2 regions of the Kitasatospora sp. NPDC088391 genome follow, and region 1 is predicted to be linked to the other one. Evidence: riboswitches for the same ligand, from Rfam matches in the RefSeq annotation. Region 1 holds a riboswitch; the other holds the start of a gene.
The links. A riboswitch is a leader RNA that binds a small molecule or an ion and turns the genes downstream of it on or off. The one in region 1 is predicted to bind cobalamin.

Region 1 (7,098 bases):
GGAGGCGATCGTCCTGCTCGGCGAACCCGGCGCCGGGAAGACCTCGCTGTTCAGGATGCTGGCGTCCGACCTGCCGGAGTGGGACGACCCGGCCCTGCCCGCCTCGGCGGACCGCCTGCTGTGGATCGACGGCCCGGAGCTGACACCCGCCACCTACGACGAAGTGCTGGGGCGGCACTTGGCGGCCCTGCCCACCCGGACGCCGGGCCGGACCCGGGCGGCCGGGGGCGTCCTGACAGTCGTGATCGACCAGCTCGACGAGAGCGAACTGGTCCGCAGTAGCGGGCTGCCGGCCCGCCTGGCCCGCTCCCTGCGGAACAAGGCCCCGGACGCGCTCCGCCTACGGGTCGCCTGCCGCACCGGCGATTACCCGGCCCGCCTGACCCGGGTCCTGCACGAGACCTTCGGCAGTTGCGCGCTGCTGGACCTCGCCCCGCTCTCGCGCAAGGACGCGGTGATGCTCGCCGAGAGCGCCCTCACCGGCACCGAGGGCACCGACACCGGCCGGGGGGAGCAGTTGGTCGCGGAGATCGTCGCCGTCCGCGCCGGCGCCCTAGCCAGCGTGCCGCTCACCCTCGAACTGATGGTGCGCACCTACCTGACGACCGGTCATCTCGCTGGCGGCGCGCTCGAACTATTCGACAGTGGCGTGCAGTTGCTGGCGCAGGAGTACGACGAGGAGCGGTGCCCCGCCTCGCCGCCCTCCACCACGTGGCTGCAACGGCTGGAGATCGCGGGCCGGATCGCCGCCCGGCTGGTTCTGTCCGGTCGGCGCACACTCTGGCAGGGCACCCCGCTGGACGGCGGCCCGCGCGCCACCGACCTGGACGTCGACACCCTCCCAGGCGGCAGCGAGCGGACGCCCGTCGACGGTAAGCCCTTCGACGTCACCCCGGCCGCCCTCGCCGAAACGCTCGCGACCGGTCTGTTCACCGCCGCCGGACCCCACCGCCTCGCCTTCCGGCACTCCTCGATCGCCGCCTTCCTCACTGCCCGGCACCTGCTCGCCCGCTCCGTCACGGACGCCGAACTGCAGCGCCTGTTCCTGGTCGGCAATCCCGGCGAGGAGATCTCCGGCATCCCGGTCCCGCTCCGCGAAACCGCCTCCTGGCTGGTCGCCCTCGCCCCCGCGCGCACGCAGTGGCTGGCCTCCGCCGACCCGGAGAGCCTCGCCATGCACAGCGGGCTGGTCCGCGCCGACAATGTCAAGGAGCTGATCGTCGGCCGACTGCTGGAACGGGCCGTCGACGTCGAACTGGGCGAAACCTGGTGGCCGCACACGCGGTGGGTGCTCGGCCACCCCGGCCTGTCCCGCCAACTCCTCCCCGCCCTCGCCACCGACCCCGCCGACCTCACCGACTGGCCCACCCTGGCCCGCGCCCGCGTGGCCCTCCGCCTGGCAGAACAGTGCCCCTCCGCAGAGCTGACGTCCCCCCTGCTGAAGGTCGCAGCCAACCCTGCCTGGCCGGCCGACGACCGTGCCCACGCGGCCAGGAACGCCATGGGCTGCGACCCGGCCACGGCCGCTCCCGCGCTGCGGAAGGTCCTGGCCGACCTGGCCGAGGACCCCGATGCGGATCGCTTTCACGCTCTGCGCGGCAGCCTGCTGAGCCTGCTCTGGCCCCGCTTCCTCGACACGGAGGCGATGCTGAAAGCGCTGACCGCCCCGCCCTCCTATGAGCGGTACGGACTGTATGAGAATTTTCTTTCCACCCTTCCCACCACGTGCCCGCAAAACGCTGTCCCGCAGGTTCTGAGCTGGGCCGTCGAAAACATTTCCAAACCTGCTGGCGAAGGCAGAATTCACGGCATCATTGTCATCGATGAGAGATTTTCCTCCGAAATCATCGACCGGGCATTGAGCGCGCCCGACTGGGCGGCCATGATTCCCGATGTCGCCCGAATCGCCGCCACCCGCTTCTTGCATCACAGAAAAATAGAATTCCCCACCGCGCTGAATCCAGTCCTGGTCGACGGGTCGGATCCTGTCGAGGTTCGGGAAATGCGCCGCGCACTCGCCACCGCCATGCTCGACCACCGGTCGGACACGGACGAAGGCGGGAGATATTTTGCCTGGCTTGTCATTCGCGAATGGTCGTCACCTCATCGCTCGCTCTTCGAAAGCCTTTTGCCTCAGGGCAACAGGACCACGCTGCTCGACAGCAGCGATTTCGCCTGGGCCCTTGCCCGCGCAGCCGAGTGTGCGACAGACAGCCGACTCGCCGACGGCTACGCCCACTTGGCCTCGGTCCTCTTCGACATCGACAACAGGGAGCACTTCGAACTCGCATACCACGATCAAGAAAACCCGGCCTGGAAATATCTTTCCTGGTTCTACCAGCCCTTTGAGATCCATGGCGAACTGGCCAAGATATGGCGGCGCAACCACCGGTCCTCCGCCGCACCGACATGGTCGGAGCGAGAGAAATTCACCGCACATCAACTTTTGCTGTGGGAGAGGGTGTCCTCGGGGGACACCGACAGCTTCTGGATGCTCCTGTGGAACTTCCAGGTCGATCCGGACAGGGGGCTGATCGTCCCCCACTTCACCGTCGACATCCCGGAATGGCCGGGGTCCTCGGTCCTACCCGAGGAGTTTCTGGCCGAACTGCCGGTGTACGCCCTGAACTTCCTGCAGCGCGAGAACGATCACGCCGAGGAGTGGCTGGGTCTCGGCCAGGAGGACAAGCGCGCATGGGCCGGACTCATCTCGCTGGTCCTGCTGGAGAACGACAACAGGTTGGACGATCTCCCTGCCGATCGGTGGGGTGCATGGATGGGGGCCATCGCCAACGGCACTCTGCTCTCCCCCGAGACATGGGACGCACTCCTCCGAAGGGCAGTCACCCATGATCCCGTCGGACTCGCCAGGGCGATCAAGACCCTCTCCGAGAGGCAGTTCTCCGCAGGATCGGAATCGTGGGTCCTGGAGCGGGTCGAGGCATGCTGGTCGCCGACCGTCAGGGCAGTGGTGGAAGATCTGTTCGCCCTGCTGTCTGCGGCCTTGGTCCCTGGCTGCTGCGCCGATCGGGCAGCCGATGCAGCAGCCCTTTGGGAAGCGATCACGGAAAAGCGCACCGACGGCCGACCTGCGCTGGTCCGCAGCTGGACCAAGCTGCTCAGCCGGCTCCTCGCCGACGGTTGCCCTCTCGCGCTGGAGATCGCCGAGCACGCACTCGCGGTGGCCGGGGAAAGCAGTGCGGCCCCGGAAGTCGACATCGCCGTCATCGCCGCCCAGTTGCTTCTCGCCCACAGCGCATCGGATGCATGGCCGCTTTTCGAAGAACTGGCCAGCATGCCGGAACCGTTCGGCCGGGCCCTCGCCCTGGGGCTCTCCCAGGACGACAGCCGGGCCCTCATCGAGAACCACGCCGACGAGTCAGGACTGCGCGAAACCTATTACTGGCTGAACCGGTACTTCCCGGCGCACCACTACGTCCGGCCGACGGGAGCCTACGCGGTCACGCCCGAGATGACGGCCCGGGAGTGGCGGGATTCCCTGCCCGGTCTGCTGAGCCGTCGTGGGACTCCCGCCGCGGTCGCCGAACTACGGGGGCTGGCTGCCGAGTTCCCCGATCGGCTGAGCCTGCGGGCCGCGCTGGTTGCGGCGCGGGCCAACTGCCTCGCGGCGACCTGGACACCGGCTGACCTCGACGAGGTCGTCCGCGTCCTGTCGGGGGCTGGCCGCCGGAGCCGCCCCGCGCAGGAGGAAGCCGCACTGGTCGAAATCCTGCAGGAATTCCCCGACATGATGAGCCGTGAGTTCCGGAACGGGATCCTGCGGGACATGCAGACCCTCATGGGCTCCCACGGGTTCCTCCCGGTGGCGGACCACAGTATCGCCGTCGACTACCTGCGGGCGATCGCCGCCTACGTGTACGGCGAGGGCGGGCCGCCGGCGCGGCGCGCCCTGCTGGCCGCGCTGGCAGGAGCCCGCCCCGACGAGGGGGCGCTGGTGAGGCTCCAGGCGCTGTGCGCAGCCGAGTGACGGCCCGTCGGCAGCGCGGTGCAACTCCCGGGCGCGGGACCGACGGGGTCGGGCGTCCCGGCTCCAGGGCCCGACTTGGCGTCAGACGGTGCGGTCGGCGAGAATCCGGGCGACGGTGTCCGGGTCGTCGGGGGTGATGGCGGGGCGTACTGGCGGCCGAGGACCAGGGCGAGGCTCTTGCCGGGGCGGCGGGTGTCGAGGTTCCACCAGTGGGGGAGGTCGCCGGAGCCCCAGACCCGCCGTCTGCGGACCTTGTTGACTCCGGTCAGGGGCAGCGTCTCGACGCCCCGGACGGCCGCGTAGGGGATCCGCTTGGAGCCCAGGGGTGGTAGCGGCGGATCGTCAGGCCCTGGTCGTCGCAGCGGATGCCGCCGCCGTCGTAGCGGGGTACGCTCCCGTTCATCTGTCCCTCCGGTGGGGGTGGTTGACGTGGTGTCGGCCGGGCAGGCCGCGGCAGCCTCAGGGGCTCGGGCTGCCTAAGGGGCAGGGCGAAGATCCCGGCGACCTTCTCGTCGGTGTCGAAGGCGACGCGCGCCTTCATCTCGCTGGCCTCGTAGCGCAGCGGGATGTCGACGACGGTGTGGTCGCCGATCCAGCGGACGAACGGCTCGCCGGAGCCGATGCATCGCCCGCCGGGTCCCGCGCGAGCGCCGCTGCGGCCGTGCGCAACCTCCCCGGCCGCAGAGGCCGTTACACTGGCCGCGCAACTGGTTCGCCCTGTCCGCCAGGCAGAGCGTCGCAAGAGGGAACCCGGTGGGAATCCGGGACTGCCCCGCAGCGGTGAGCGGGAACGACCGCCGTCATACGCACTGGGCCCGGACGGGCCTGGGAAGCGACGGCCAGTAGGTGCCCGGGAGTGCCGAACTCCCCGGGTGTGCCCGCGAGTCCGAAGACCTGCCCGTTGCCCGGGCGCGACCGTTCGCGCCCGGCCCCCGGTGACCTCGTGGGCGGGTCGGCGTGCACCTCCGGCGGAGCCGTTGCGGCGTCCGGCCGGTTCCGCGCACCTTCGCGTCCTCGCCCCGTCCCGGGTGCTTGAGGAGACAGACTCGCGAAGGAGAGTCCCTTGACCACGAAGTCCGCAGCCGCGGCCGTCGCCACCGTCCACGGATACCCCCGCCAGGGCGGGAACCGGGAGTTGAAGAAGGCGGTCGAGGGCTACTGGAAGGGCGCCGTCACCGCCGACGCGCTCCGCTCCACCGCCGCCGAACTGCGCTGCGCCAACTGGCGGCAGCTGGCCGGCGCCGGGATCACCGAAGTCCCCACCGGCGACTTCTCGCTGTACGACCACGTGCTGGACACCACGGTCGCGCTCGGCGCGGTCCCGCCCCGGCACCGGGCGGCGTTCGACGCCGACCCGCTGGACGGCTACTTCGCGATGGCGCGCGGCACCCAGCAGGCGCCGCCGCTGGAGATGACCAAGTGGTTCGACACCAACTACCACTACCTCGTACCGGAGTTGGGGCCGGACACGGTGTTCTCCGCGCACTCCGCGAAGCAGGTCGGCGAGCTGCGCGAGGCGCTCGGCCAGGGCTACCGGGCCCGCCCGGTGCTGCTCGGCCCGGTCACCTACCTGCTGCTCGCCAAGCCCGCGCCCGACGGGCCCGCCGACTTCGAGCCGCTGACCCTGCTGGACCGGCTGCTGCCGGTGTACGCCGAACTGCTGGCCGACCTGCGGGCGGCGGGCGCCGAGTGGGTGCAGTTGGACGAACCCGCGCTCGTCCAGGACCGCACCCCGGCCGAGCTGAACGCCACCGCCCGCGCCTACCGCGCGCTGGGCGCGCTGACGGACCGTCCGAAGCTGCTGGTCGCCTCGTACTTCGAGCGCCTCGGCGAGGCGCTGATCACGCTCTCCAAGGCCCCGGTGGACGGCCTGGCGCTGGACTTCACCGGCCCGGCGGCCGGGAACCTGACCGACCTGGCGGCCGTCGGCGGCCTGCCCGGCAAGCGGCTGGTCGCGGGCGTGGTCGACGGCCGCAACGTGTGGATCAACGACCTGGGCGCCTCGCTGACCACGCTCGGCACCCTGCTCGGCCTGGCCGGCACGGTGGACGTCGCCCCGTCCTGCTCGCTGCTGCACGTGCCGCTGGACACCGCCGCGGAACGGGACGTCGACCCGCAGATCGGCCGCTGGCTGGCGTTCGCCCGGCAGAAGGCCGCCGAGACGGCGCTGCTGGCCCGGGCCCTGCGCGAGGGCTCGCCCGCGATCGCCGCCCCACTCGCCGCCAACCGGGCCGACCTGGCCTCCCGCGCCGCCTCCCCGATCACCCGCGACCCGGCCGTCCGGGCCCGGGCCGCCGCCGTCACCGACGCCGACACCCGCAGGGGCGCCGAGTACGCCGTCCGGGCCGCGGCGCAGCGGGCCCGGCTGCAGCTGCCGCTGCTGCCCGCCACCACCATCGGCTCCTTCCCACAGACCGGCGAACTGCGCACCGCCCGGGCCGAGTTGAACGCGGGACGACTGGACGCGGCGGACTACCGCAAGCGGATGGAGGCCGAGGTCCGCGAGGTGGTCGCGTACCAGGAGCGGGCCGGGCTGGACGTGCTGGTGCACGGCGAGCCCGAGCGCAACGACATGGTGCAGTACTTCGCCGAGCAGCTGACCGGCTACCTGGCGACCCGGCACGGCTGGGTGCAGTCCTACGGCACCCGGTACGTGCGGCCGCCGGTGCTGGCGGGCGACATCTCCCGTCCGGAGCCGATGACCGTCGACTGGTTCGCCTACGCGCAGGGCCTCACCGACCGCCCGGTCAAGGGCATGCTGACCGGCCCGGTCACCATGCTGGCCTGGTCGTTCGTCCGCGACGACCTGCCGCTCGCCGACACCGCCCGGCAGGTCGCGCTCGCCCTGCGCGACGAGGTCGTCGACCTGGAGGCGGCGGGCGCCGCCGTGATCCAGGTCGACGAGCCCGCGCTGCGCGAGACGCTGCCGCTGCGCCGCGCCGGGTGGCCCGCGTACCTCGACTGGGCGACCGACGCGTTCCGGCTCACCACCTCCGGGGTCCGCGCCGACACCCAGGTGCACACCCACATGTGCTACGCCGAGTTCGGCGACATCCTGCACGCCATCGAGGAGTTGGACGCGGACGTGATCTCGCTGGAGGCCGCCCGCT
Region 2 (7,098 bases), on a different contig from region 1:
TACCAGTTGCTCTGGGTGCCGGTGTCCGCGCTGTTCACCGGCGCGGCGTACCTGCTGATCCGGCGGGACGAGGCGGCCCGCCGGGCCGTCGCCGCGCTGCCGGCCCCGTCCGTGCCCGCGCAGGCGGAGGGGGACGGGAAGTGAAGCACGTGGACTGGACCGCGATGACGGTCTTCCTGCTGTTCTTCGCCCTGGTGTCGGTGATGGGCTTCCTGGCCGCCCGCTGGCGGCGGGCCGACGACGCGCAGCACCTGCACGAGTGGGGGCTGGGCGGCCGCAGCTTCGGGACCTGGATCACCTGGTTCCTGCTGGGCGGCGACCTGTACACCGCGTACACGTTCATCGCGGTGCCGGCGGCGGTCTACGCGACGGGCGCGATGGGCTTCTTCGCGGTGCCGTACACGATCATCGCGTACCCGCTGGTGTTCCTGTTCCTGCCGCGGCTGTGGTCGGTCTCGCGGGTGCACGGCTACGTGACGCCGGCCGACTTCGTGCGCGGCCGGTACGGGTCGCGGACGCTGTCGGTGGTGGTGGCGCTGACCGGCATCCTGGCGACCATGCCGTACATCGCGCTGCAGCTGGTGGGCATCCAGGCGGTGCTGGACGTGCTGGGGGTGGGCGGTTCCGGGAACTGGTTCCTGAAGGACCTGCCGCTGTTCCTGGCGTTCGGGGTGCTGGCGGCGTACACGTACTCCTCGGGGCTGCGGGCGCCGGCGCTGATCGCGTTCGTCAAGGACGCCCTGGTCTACGTGGTGATCATCGTGGCGGTGATCTACATCCCGATGCGGCTCGGCGGCTACGGGCACGTCTTCGACGCGGCGGCGCACAAGTTCTCGCAGCTCAACCCGAAGACCGGCAAGCCGGTCGGCTCGATGGTGGTGGGCCCGTCCGGGCAGTGGACGTACGCGACGCTGGCGTTCGGGTCGGCGCTGGCGCTGTTCATGTACCCGCACTCGGTGACCGGCGTGCTGGCGTCGAAGTCCCGGAACACGGTGCGCCGGAACATGGCGATCATGCCGGCGTACTCGCTGATGCTGGGCCTGCTGGCGCTGCTCGGGTTCATGGCGATCGCGGCGGGGGTGAGCAAGGGCGACCCGAAGTACAACAGCCAGCTGGCGGTGCCGCAGCTGTTCGCGGACATGTTCCCGTCCTGGTTCACGGGCGTGGCGTTCGCGGCGATCGGGATCGGGGCGCTGGTGCCGGCGGCGATCATGTCGATCGCGGCGGCCAACCTGTTCACCCGCAACGTGTACAAGGAGTTCCTGCGGCCGCAGGCGACGCCCGCGGACGAGACCCGGGTGGCGAAGCTCGCCTCGCTGCTGGTGAAGGTCGGCGCGCTGGCCTTCGTGCTGGTGATGGACAAGCAGGCGGCGATCAACCTGCAGCTGCTGGGCGGCCTGTGGATCCTGCAGACCGCGGTGGCGCTGGTGGCGGGCCTGTTCACCCGGTGGTTCCACCGCTGGGCGCTGCTGGCGGGCTGGGTGGTCGGCATGGTCTACGGCACCTGGACGGCCTGGGGGCTGTCCTCGCCGGCGACCAAGCACTTCGGCGGGAACAGCGCGAAGATCCCGGGGATCGGCGAGATCGGCTACATCGGTCTGACGGCGTTCGTGCTGAACCTGGGGGTGGCGGTGGTGCTGACGCTCGTCCTGCGGGCCCTGAAGGCCCCGGAGGGCGTCGACGAGACCGCTCCGGCGGACTATGCCGCGGAGACCGGCGACGAGGCCGTGGAGCGCGCTCCGCAGCCCGCCTCGGCGCACTGACGCACCGGGGGCGCACGGGCCCGTCCCGTGCGCCCTGTGGTCGCGCCGTTGCCTCGATCGACACCGGGGTGACGGCGCGATCATCTGTTATGACCGCCCGCCGAGCGGAGAAGACCGGGGAGAGAACCAGCACCACCGACACGGGGAGCCTCGGATGACCGACCTGACCGCGGTACGCAACGGCCACCGGCCGGACGACGGGCTCCCGGGGGGCGGCAGACGGCTCCCCTCGGTGCTGGTCGCCACCCGGCACGGCGAGTCCACCGCCAACGTGGAGTTCCGGCACGCCGACGCGACCGGCGCGCTCTCCGTCCCGATCACCTCCCGGGACGCCGACATCCCGCTCTCCCTGCACGGCCAGGACCAGGCCCGCGACCTGGGCCGCTGGTGGGCCGCCCGGCCGCCCGCGGACCGGCCCCGGGCGGTCTGGTGCTCCCCGTACGTGCGGACGGCGGAGACCGCCCGGATCGCGCTCGCCCAGGCGAGCGGGCTGGGCGCCGTCCCGGTCGGGCTGGCGGTCCGCTACGACGAGCGGCTGCGCGACCGCGAGCTGGGCGTGCTGGAGATGCTCACCAAGGCCGCGATCGAGCGCGACCACCCGGCCGAGGCGGAGCGCCGGCGGCGGCTGGGCGAGCTGTACTACCGGCCGCCGGGCGGCGAGTCCTGGCTGGACGTGGCGCTGCGGGTCCGCGACCTGCTGCGCGACCTGTGCGAGGAGGAGGCGGGGCGGCCGGTCCTGGTGGTCGCGCACGACTGCACGGTGCTGATGCTGCGCCAGGTGCTGGACCGGCTCGGCGAGGAGGAGCTGCTGGCGCTGGACCCGGTGGCGAACTGCTCGGCCAGCGTGTGGCGGGCCCGGGACGGGCGGCTGCGGCCGGCCGGCTGGAACCGGACCGAGCACCTGTCCTGAGGGCGCGGCGGGCGCCCGGGAGCCCGCTCAGACGCTCTGTCGCACCCCGGCCCGGCCGGTCCCGCCGAAGGCCCGCCGGTAGGCCAGCGGGGTGGTGCCGAGCCGGCGGCCGAAGTGGTGCCGCAGGGTGGCGGCGTTGCCGAAGCCGCAGCGGGCGGCGACCGCGTCGACGCTCTCCTCGGTGGACTCCAGCAGGCGCTGCGCGAACAGCACCCGCTGGCCGGTCAGCCAGCGGTGCGGGGTGGTGCCGGTCTCCTGCTGGAAGCGCCGGGCGAAGGTCCGCGGCGACATGTGGGCGCGCCGGGCGAGGTCCTCGACGCTGCTCTCCCGGTCGAGGTGGCGGCGCATCCAGTCGAGCACGCCGGTCAGCGAGTCGGCGCCGTCCTCGGGCAGCGGGCGGCTGATGAACTGGGCCTGGCCGCCCTCCCGGTGCGGGGCGACGACCATCCGGCGGGCGATCCCGCGGGCCACCTCGGCGCCCTGCTCCTGGCGGACCAGGTGCAGGCAGGCGTCGATGCCGGCGGCGGTGCCGGCCGAGGTGATCACCGGGTGGTCGTCCACGTACAGCACGTCGGGTTCGACGGTGGTGAGCGGGAAGCGGGCGGCCATCAGGTCGGCGTACTGCCAGTGGGTGGTGGAGCGGCGGCCGTCGAGCAGTCCGGCGGCGCCGAGCAGGAAGCTGCCGGAGCAGATCGACAGCAGCCGGGCGCCGCGGTCGTGGGCGGCCCGCAGCGCCTCGATCAGCACGGCCGGGTACTGCTCGCGAATGCCGGTGGCGGTGGCGATCACCAGGTCGGCCTCGGCGATCCGTTCGGGGCCGTGCGGGACGTGGACGTCGAAACCGGCGTGGGTGCGCATCGGGCCGGGGCGGTCGCCGACCAGGCCGAACTCGTAGACCGGCAGGCCGGCCCCGCTCCGGTCCAGGCCGAAGACCTCGCAGGCCACGCCCAGTTCGAAGGGGTGGATCTCCTCCAGCACGATCACCGCGACGTTGCTCAGCATCCGCCCAGCATGGCAGTGGCAGGATTTCGCGGCAATGGGGCGTTCCTGCCACTCGTCGCGGCGGGCGCCGGGCGGGAGGGTGGAGCCATGACCACCGCGCTCGCCCTGCTGGGCTTCCTCGGCAGTTTCGGACTCCTCGGCGTCCTGGTCGGCCGCGACCTGGAACGCACCACCGCCCACGGTCGCTCGGACCGGCACCGGCCCACCGGCTACCCCTACGACCCGGACCTGCACGACCCGCGCCGGAGCGCGTCCGGCACACTGTCCGGATGCGCTCCCCGATCGTCCGCCGCGCCCTCGACCACGACCTCGCCGCAGCCGCGGAGGTCACCGTCGAGGCTTTCGTCGGCGACGGCCACACCCGGCCCGACTCCGACTACGTCCACCTCCTCCGCGACACCGCCCGCCGCAACCGGGAGGCCGAACTCCTGGTCGCCGTCGACGACGCGGGAACCGGAGCCGTGCTCGGCTGCGTGACCTTCGCCGCGGGCGGCACCCCGTGGGCCGACATCGCCGGGCCGGACGAGGGCGAGATCCGGATGCTCGCGGTCGGCGCGGCGGCCCGCGGCCGCGGCGTCGGCCGGGCCCTGGTGGCGGCCTCGATGGACCGCAGCCGGGAACTCGGCCTGGCCGGGATGGCGTTCTCCACCCGTCCGGAGATGCGCCACGCCCACCGGATCTACGACGCGCTGGGCTTCGCCCTGGCGCCCGAGCGCTACTGGTCGCCGCACCCCGGCACCGACCTGCTGGTGTACACGACGCGGTTCCCGCACGCACCGTCCTAGGGCGCTCCCCCGGCCCCCGGCGGGCCGTCCCCGACGGCCCGCCACCGGTGTTTTCGTTGTCTACGCGCGGCGCCACCGACACGACACGCTCTACTACATCTGGTGCTTCCAGCTCCAGCCGCCACTACATGTATGCTCACTCTCGCTGTCGACGCAGGGGAACCCGGTGCGAGTCCGGGACTGCCCCGCAACGGTGAGCGGGCTGTAGCGACGCCCGCAGAGTCCGAGGACCTGCCGACGGTGTGCGACACGGCATCCCCGCAGACGCCATGCAGCACAGCTTTGCCGTCCGGTCTCGCGGGCGGACCGGGGGTGGTCTTCGGCGCGCCGGAACGCGTACGCGTTCCTCCGTGCTGCCCTCCCCTGGCCGCGTACGGTCCCGGACACCCCGAGCCACGTCCGCCGCCGCCACAGGAGAGAGTGCGCCTTGACCGTCGCCGCCTCAGTCACCCTGCCGTCCCAGGGAACCGCCGACGCCTTCACCGACCCCGGTGCGGCGCTGCTCCGGCTGCTCACCGACCGCAGCACCGATCTCCCCCAGGTGGACCCCGGCCACGTCGCCGCCGCCGCGCTGCGCGGCCGCCACGCCGGCTCGGACTTCGCCGAGCTGCGCGGGCTGGCCGTGGAGGCCGCCGCGTCGATGATCGCCGAGGACCCGCAGTACTCGAAGCTGGCCGCCCGCCTGCTGGCGCTGGAGATCCGCGACGAGGCCGCCACCCAGCAGGTCACCTCGTTCTCCTCCTCGGTGGCCGTGGGCCACGCCGAGGGCCTGATCGGCGACGCCACCGCCGCGTTCGTGGCCGAGCACGCCGACCTGTTCGACTCGCTGATCGACGAGTCGGGCGACGACCGCTTCGAGTACTTCGGCCTGCGCACCGTGCAGTCCCGCTACCTGCTGCGCCACCCGATCACCCGCAAGGTGGTCGAGACCCCGCAGCACTTCCTGCTGCGCGTGGCGGCGGGCCTGGCGGTCGGCACCTCCCAGGAGTCGGTGCGCGAGGTCGCCGAGCTGTACACCCTGATGAGCCGCCTGGAGTACCTGACCAGCTCGCCGACGCTGTTCAACTCCGGCACCCGGCACCCGCAGATGTCCTCCTGCTACCTGCTGGACTCGCCGCTGGACAACCTGGACTCGATCTACAACCGGTACGCCCAGATCGCCCGGCTGTCCAAGCACGCCGGCGGCATCGGCCTGTCCTACTCGCGGATCCGCTCGCGCGGTTCGCTGATCCGCGGCACCAACGGCAAGTCGAACGGCATCGTGCCGTTCCTGCGCACCCTGGACTCCTCCGTGGCGGCGGTCAACCAGGGCGGCCGGCGCAAGGGCGCGGCCTGCGTCTACCTGGAGACCTGGCACGCCGACATCGAGGAGTTCCTGGAGCTCCGCGACAACACCGGCGAGGAGGCCCGCCGGACCCACAACCTGAACCTGGCGCACTGGATCCCGGACGAGTTCATGCGCCGCGTGAACGCCAACGCCGACTGGTCGCTGTTCTCCCCGGCCGACGTGCCCGAGCTGGTCGACCTGTGGGGCGCCGAGTTCGACGAGGCGTACGTCAAGGCCGAGCTGGCCGGCAAGGCCGTCCGCACCATCCCGGCGCAGACCCTGTACGCCCGGATGATGCGCACCCTGGCGCAGACCGGCAACGGCTGGATGACCTTCAAGGACGCCTCCAACCGGGCCGCCAACCAGACCGCGCTGCCGGGCCGCACGGTGCACTCCTCGAACCTGTGCACCGAGATCCTGGAGGTCACCGACGACTCGGAGACCGCGGTCTGCAACCTCGGCTCGGTCAACCTGGGCGCGCACGTCGCCGCCGGCGCCACCGCCGCCGACCTGGCGAACGCGATGGACTGGGACCGGCTGGACGCCACCGTGCGCACCGCGGTGACCTTCCTCGACCGCGTGATCGACATCAACTTCTACCCGACCACCGAGGCCGGGACGTCCAACTCCCGCTGGCGGCCGGTCGGCCTGGGCGTGATGGGCCTCCAGGACGTCTTCTTCCAGCTCCGGCTGGACTTCGACTCGGCCGAGGCGAAGGCCCTGTCCACGCTGATCGCCGAGCGCATCATGCTCACCGCCTACGAGCGCTCCGCCGACCTGGCCGAGCAGTTCGGCCGGCACGAGGCGTACGGCGAGACCCGCGCGGCCCGCGGCCAGCTGCACATCGACCACTTCGGCAGCGCGGACCCGCGGTGGACGGAGCGCTGGGACGCGCTGCGCGCCCGGATCGCCACCACCGGCCTGCGCAACTCGCTGCTGCTGGCGATCGCCCCGACCGCGACCATCGCGTCCATCGCGGGCGTCTACGAGTGCATCGAGCCGCAGGTCTCCAACCTGTTCAAGCGCGAGACCCTCTCCGGCGAGTTCCTCCAGGTCAACCCGTACCTGGTGCGCGAGCTGAAGGAGCTGGGCGTCTGGGACCAGCAGACCCGGGACGCGCTGCGCGACGCCAACGGCTCCATCCAGGAGTTCAACTGGCTGCCGCAGGAGGTCCGTTCGCTGTACCGCACGGCGTGGGAGCTGCCGCAGCGCGCCCTGATCGACCTGGCCGCCGCGCGCCAGCCGTACATCGACCAGAGCCAGTCGCTGAACCTGTTCATGGCGGCGCCGACCATCGGCAAGCTCTCCTCG

Region 2: it holds a riboswitch for cobalamin, as region 1 does, so the genes downstream of both, ACIQBJ_RS22680 (ribonucleoside-diphosphate reductase subunit alpha) here and metE (5-methyltetrahydropteroyltriglutamate--homocysteine S-methyltransferase) in region 1, are expected to answer to the same signal.

Annotation. Positions count from the first base shown of each region.
Region 1 is NZ_JBIVNB010000001.1:768,773-775,870, forward strand. Features, by position in the region: gene ACIQBJ_RS03300 (NACHT domain-containing protein) at 1-3,988, shown strand, start outside; cobalamin riboswitch at 4,680-4,905, shown strand; gene metE (5-methyltetrahydropteroyltriglutamate--homocysteine S-methyltransferase) at 5,052-7,098, shown strand, end outside.
Region 2 is NZ_JBIVNB010000007.1:314,791-321,888, reverse strand. Features, by position in the region: gene ACIQBJ_RS22705 (DUF3311 domain-containing protein) at 1-144, shown strand, start outside; gene mctP (monocarboxylate uptake permease MctP) at 165-1,763, shown strand; gene ACIQBJ_RS22695 (histidine phosphatase family protein) at 1,918-2,673, shown strand; gene ACIQBJ_RS22690 (helix-turn-helix domain-containing protein) at 2,701-3,675, opposite strand; gene ACIQBJ_RS22685 (GNAT family N-acetyltransferase) at 3,945-4,460, shown strand; cobalamin riboswitch at 4,587-4,714, shown strand; gene ACIQBJ_RS22680 (ribonucleoside-diphosphate reductase subunit alpha) at 4,888-7,098, shown strand, end outside.